2 linked regions of the Desulfosarcina ovata subsp. ovata genome follow. Each later gene encodes a partner of the first gene's protein in a complex. Links are inferred from orthologs where the notes say so. Each region holds a gene or a part of one and is shown on either strand. Other genes may lie near its edges.

Region 1 (3,170 bases):
AGCCCCCAGGCGTCCATTTTCAATCGCACGTTCACGACTGCGGCCGGCGACCAGTTCGGCCTGACCCCGGAAACCACCTGCGGTACCGGCCCGTTCATCCTGAAGACCTATGTGCTCAACGACCGCCAGGAGCTGATCGCCAACGATAAATATTTCCGCGGCCGTCCGAAACTCGACCGCATCGTCGTTCGCGTGGTGCCCGATCCGGAAACCATGCGCCTGTTGTTCGAAACCGACGAACTGGACGTCTTCGACTGCGATTACGCCATCACGCAGATCCCCTACTTTTACCAAAGCGAGAAATGGAAAACGCAGATCAAGAGCGGGCCGCGGGTGGCGATCTACTACTTCAGCATGAACCAGCGCATCAAACCCTTTGACGACGTACGTGTGCGCAAGGCCTTCCAGATGGCCATCGATCGTGAGCAGATCCTGGAGAAGCAGTTCTACGGCCGGGGAAAGATCGAAAATGCCATCATCCCGCGGGGCCTGGTCTGCTATTCCCCCGGCGGCAAGGCCATTGAATACAATCCGGAGAAGGCCAAAGCCCTGCTCGCCGAGGCCGGGTATGCGAACGGTGTCGACATGACCATCTTGCAGGTCAGCAGCTGGAGCACCAAGTGGGAGGACATCAACCTGATCGTCCAGTCCATGGTAAAAAAAGCCGGTTTCAATGTCACCATCAAGCAGGTGGACGAGGCGGCCTACTACGCCACCCGCAAGGTCGGTGACGCCGAGAGCTACACCCAGTCCTGGTCCGCCGACTTTAACGATCCGGACAACTTCCTCTACACCTTCTTCAGCCAGCGCGGCACGCTGGTGCGCTCGCTCAACAACCTTGACCCGACGGTGTTCGAGGGCCTCGACGACGCCCGGACCATGACCGATCCGGCCCAGCGTTGCGCGCTCTATCGCCGGCTCGAGGAACGGATCATATACGAAGATGCCGCCTGGGCACCCTTGTTCAGCCTGGACCACACCTATGTGGTCCAGCCGCGCGTGAAGAACTTTGTGGTGCCCTGGAACGGCTGGAGCGATATGTGCTACTTTGAAATGGAAGTCGAGTAGCCGCCATCCATGCTGAAATACATCCTTCACCGGATCCTCGTTTCCATTCCCGTACTCGTGGGGATCACGCTGCTGCTGTTCGTCATGCTCAACGTGCTCCCCGGCGATCCGGTGGCCCTGATGATGAAAGAGCATGCCAGCCCGGATGTGATCGCCCGGGTGCGCGCCCAGATGCATCTGGACGACCCCGCGATCACCCGCTATTTCCGCTTTCTGGGCGGGGCGCTGCAGGGTGATTTCGGCATCTCCTACAAGATCAACCGGCCGGTTACCGGGCTGATCCTGCAGGCTTTTCCCAACACACTGATCCTGGCCTTGTGCGCCGCCCTGGTGGCCTGGACCATCGGCATTCCCTCCGGCGTGATCTCGGCCGTCAAACGCCACGGTTGCATCGATCATTTTTTCATGGGTTTTTCCCTGCTGGGCGTCTCCATGCCGGTGTTCTGGTCGGCGCTTTTGATGCAGTATGTCTTCGCCTGGAAATTGCATCTGCTGCCCGTGTCGGGTTTTTACGGGGTCAAATACGTCATCCTGCCGGCCATCGTCCTGGGCTGGAGCTCCGCCGGGGTGATCGCCCGGCTGACGCGTTCCAGCCTGCTGGAGGTGATGCGCCACGACTATATCCGTACGGCCCGGGCCAAGGGACTGCGCGAAGCGCCGGTAATCGTCACCCACGCCCTGAAGAACGCCCTTCTGCCCGTGGTCACGATCATGGCCATCCAGGTGGCCGGCCTGCTCTCGGGTGCCGTGATCACCGAGAGCGTGTTCGGTATCCCCGGGGTGGGACGGATTGCCGTCAACGCCATCGAAACCCGGGATATGCCCCTTTTGCAGGGGGCGATATTGTTTTCGACCGTTCTGGTGATTGCCGGCAACCTGGTTGCCGATATTCTCTACTCGTTCCTCGATCCGCGCATCCGCTTTGCGATGCAGGAGAAATAGCCGTTTTGGGACCGCCCGTGGAAGCGCTTGAAACCATGCCGGAAACAGAGCTGCCCGCCGAACCGGCGGACACGCTCCTGGACGATATCGGGCACGCCTTCCGGAACAACCGGCTGGCCATTGTGGGCCTGGGCGTGGTGGGTTGCCTGATGCTGGTGGCCCTGCTGGTTCCATGGATCAGCCCCCACGACCCCTTTCAAGTCGATCTGGATCAGCGCTTGCTGGCGCCGTCATGGTCCCACTGGCTGGGGACCGATAAATTCGGCCGCGATCTGCTGACCCGGATCCTTTACGGCACGCGGATTTCGCTGATGGTGGGGCTGGTGCCCAGCCTTCTCTCTATGCTGATCGGCACGCTGATGGGGATCGTCAGCGGATTTTACGGCGGTAAAACCGATTTTGCGATCATGCGCCTGGCCGATGTGATGATCGCTTTTCCGTCGCTGCTGCTGGCCATGGTGGTCATGTATACGCTGGGGGCGAGCCTGATCAATATTTTCATCGCCCTGAGCGTTGTGGGCTGGGCCGGAATCGCCCGCGTGGTGCGCTCCCAGACCCTGTCCCTGCGAACCAAGGAGTTTGTCGAGGCGGCCCATGCCAACGGCGTGCGCCGCCCGGTAATCATGCTCCGGCATATCTTCCCCAATGTGCTGCCGACCCTCATCGTCCTGTTCTCGCTGGGGATTCCCGAGGCGATCATGTGGGAATCGACCTTGAGTTTTCTGGGCGTTGGGGCCCAGCCGCCCACGCCGAGCTGGGGACTGCTGGTGGCCAACGGCAAGGCGTTTCTTTTTTCCGCACCGTGGGTGGCGATCGCTCCCGGCGTGGCGATTCTGATCACTGTCCTGGCGTTCAATTTCATGGGCGACGGCCTGCGCGACGCCCTGGATCCATACATGAAGGATTGAATCACCACCGTGCACGGCATCGATCCCCCCATTTTGCAGGTCGACCATCTGACGACCCGGTTTCACACCCGCCGGGGCGTGGTGCGGGCCGTGGACGACATCTCTTTCGCGGTCGGCAAGGGACGGGTGGTGGGGCTGGTGGGGGAGTCGGGATGCGGCAAAAGCATGACCGCCCTGTCGGTCATGGGGCTGGTGCCTTCGCCGCCGGGAACGGTCGAGAGCCGGGGGATTCTGCTCAACGGCCGTAACCTT
Region 2 (2,999 bases), 2.0 Mb from region 1 along the record:
TTTCACTTTCAACATTTGGAAAACGGCGTGAGGCTCCGAAAACAGTGCGCCTGACGATTCGTGAACGCGCGTCGGCCGAATCGGGTGAAAAACTGAGTACCCGGCTGGCGTTTAATCGTAACCTTGAGATTGAAAGCGACGACGATGCAACTTCTCTTTCTGAAGTGTGGGACCGGATTACCGATGAAGAAAAAGAGGCGTTGCGCCGGATGATCGCCCTGCGCTTTGAAGACCCGGTGGAACCATATAAGCTGACCATTGGCGGCAACGTCTACGTGGCCGAATTTTTAAAAGAAGATGTGCGTTTCCCGTTCAGACCGGTCAAGGACCACTGGATGGGCCTGGACGGGGCCGGCCGGGATGTGCTGGCACGCATTCTTTACGGCTTGCGAACCTCCATGACGTTTGGCTTGCTGCTCGTTCTGATCTCCTATGCGTTGGGTATTATCGCTGGTGCGCTTCAGGGCTACTACGGTGGACTGATCGATATTACCGGTCAGCGTTTGATCGAGATATGGAGTGCGTTGCCCTTTTTGTATGTCATGATTTTGCTCGGTTCGGTATACGGACGCAGTTTTCTGCTGCTGCTCATCTGTTATGGGATCTTTAACTGGATCGGAATATCCTACTACATGCGAGCGGAATTTTTACGCCTGCGCAAACAGCCTTTTGTCGAGGCGGCCAAGTGCATGGGAATCTCCTCTTCCAAGATCATCTTCCGACACATTCTGCCCAACGGTTTGATACCGGTGATTACGTTTTTTCCCTTCTCACTGGTGGGCGCCATCGGTGCATTGGCGGCCCTGGACTATTTGGGTTTTGGTTTGCCGCCGCCAACCCCCAGCTGGGGGGAACTGCTTTTTCAGGCTCAGGAATATCGGTGGGCGTGGTGGCTGATCCTCTATCCTTCCCTGGCGCTCTTTGTGGTCATGCTGTTGGGCGTATTTGTCGGAGAAGGGGTCCGCAACGCCTATGATCCCAAACGTTATACCAGGCTGGAATAATGAGTGCTGAACTGCTTAAGATCGACGATTTGACGGTGGATTTTACCACCGATGAGGGCCGCTTCGTCGCGGTTGACGGTGTCTCGTTTCAAATCAATCGCGGTGAAATTGTGGGGTTGGTCGGCGAATCGGGTTGCGGGAAATCGGTCACCGCATTGAGCATTTTGCGCCTGATCCCATCGCCACCCGGACAAATTGCATCCGGTAAGATTGTATTTAACGGCCGGGACCTGCTGGCTCTAAATATTGCCGAACTGCGCCGGATCAGGGGCCGGGCGATCAGCATGATATTTCAGGAGCCGTTGTCGGCATTGTCGCCCTTGCAGCGTATCGGGCAGCAGTTGGCCGAAGTATTGACATTGCACCGCCATATGGACAAGCGGCGGGCCATGCAGATCGGTCTGGAGTGGCTCGCCAAGGTGCGCATTCCCAATCCGGAGCAGCGCATGCAGGCATATCCGCACGAACTTTCCGGGGGGATGCAGCAACGCGTGATGATTGCCATGGCCCTGATGCAGGATCCGGAGTTGATTATCGCCGATGAACCGACAACGGCATTGGATGTTACCATTCAGGCCCAGGTCTTTAAATTGATCAAGGAGATGCGCAAGGAGCAGACCGCCATCTTGTTGATCACCCACGACATGGGGGTGGTTTGGCAAATGTGCGACCGGGTCCTGGTGATGTATGCTTCGAATATTGTTGAAACCGGAACCAAGCAACAAATTTTCGAGCATCCCGCCCATCCCTACACGCGCGGTCTTTTGCAATCGATTCCGGCCCTGTTTGGGAAAACTGATCGTCTTCCCGCCATTGCGGGTTATGTTCCATCGCCCTTCAATTATCCCATCGGCTGCCATTTCCGGGATCGTTGCCCGTATGCCTTCGATCGATGTGCAACCGAAGCCCCCGAACTCGAAAACATTGAAAATGGCGACCATCAGGCAGCTTGTTTCGTCGCCCACAAGCTGTTTGCGGGCCGCCTGGAATAAAAATGCCGATATCCGATCATCCACAAGCGTTACTCAGCGTAACTGATCTGAAGACCTGGTTTCCAATCAAGCGGGGGATTATGTCCCGCATTGTGGGATATGTCCGTGCAGTCGACGGCGTCTCCTTTCAGGTCGGCCGGGGGGAGACCCTTGGTTTGGTGGGCGAGTCGGGCTGCGGCAAAACCACCCTCGGTCGGACCCTGATGGGGCTTGAAAAACCGCATGGCGGCAAGATTGTTTTTGACGGACAAGATATCGCCGGTCTGACGCCCAAGGCGCAAAGAGAACTTCACCGGCGCATGCAGATCATCTTTCAGGATCCGTTATCTTCGCTCAACCCACGCATGAACATTCTTGATATCGTCACCGAAGGGTTAAGGGAGTTCAACCTGCTCGACGGATCGCGAAAGGCGCATGCCACGCGACTGCTCAAGGAGGTCGGGCTCGATGAAGATGCGGTCTACCGCTATCCCCATGAATTTTCAGGCGGCCAGCGTCAGCGGATCAACATCGCCCGCGCCATTTCATTACGACCCGCTTTTGTGGTTTGCGATGAACCGGTCAGTGCGCTGGATGTATCCGTGCAGGCGCAGATCATCAACCTGCTGTTGGATCTGCGTGATAGCCACCGGCTCTCCTATCTTTTTATTTCCCACGATTTAAGTGTGGTCAGCCATATCGCCGATCGTGTGGCGGTCATGCACTGCGGCCGTTTGGTCGAAATGGGAATTACCGACAAGGTGATCGCAAATCCACTGCACCCGTATACGCAAAAGCTGATTGCCGCCGTACCGGTGGTGGGCGAGCCGTCCAATGGGAAGGGCTTCGATGAGGAAAATTTTACGCCCCCTGCAGCGGCCACCGGATGTCTTTTTTACGACACATGCGCCAAATCCGACGAGATTTGCCGTGACCATCCGCCCCAACCGCGGGGGACGCCGGATCATCAGGTGTGGTGTCATCGATAGGGCGCTTACTACGGCTTAAAACCGCTCGTCAAAAA

The links.
Region 2: the proteins of GN112_RS18980 (region 1) and GN112_RS10290 are in contact, whole or in part, in a cryo-EM structure (PDB 8Z1Y), measured with the Escherichia coli proteins. The link is inferred for Desulfosarcina ovata subsp. ovata from one-to-one orthologs.

Annotation. Positions count from the first base shown.
Region 1 is NZ_AP021879.1:4,295,217-4,298,386, reverse strand. What follows is about bases 140-3,043. They hold GN112_RS18980 (ABC transporter permease), read left to right. Parts: upstream 140-1,077; coding sequence 1,078-2,010; downstream 2,011-3,043. Other genes in these bases: GN112_RS18970 (ABC transporter ATP-binding protein), read left to right, coding at 2,928-3,043; GN112_RS18975 (ABC transporter permease), read left to right, coding at 2,016-2,918; GN112_RS18985 (ABC transporter substrate-binding protein), read left to right, coding at 140-1,068. Also shown: more of GN112_RS18985, read left to right, coding at 1-139; more of GN112_RS18970, read left to right, coding at 3,044-3,170. UniProt on the Escherichia coli protein: Part of the ABC transporter DppABCDF involved in dipeptide transport. Responsible for the translocation of the substrate across the membrane.
Region 2 is NZ_AP021879.1:2,278,229-2,281,227, reverse strand. It holds GN112_RS10290 (ABC transporter ATP-binding protein), read left to right. Parts: upstream 1-1,003; coding sequence 1,004-1,996; downstream 1,997-2,999. Other genes in the region: GN112_RS10280 (extracellular solute-binding protein), read right to left, coding at 2,980-2,999; GN112_RS10285 (ABC transporter ATP-binding protein), read left to right, coding at 1,999-2,964; GN112_RS33960 (ABC transporter permease subunit), read left to right, coding at 1-1,004. UniProt on the Escherichia coli protein: Part of the ABC transporter DppABCDF involved in dipeptide transport. Responsible for energy coupling to the transport system.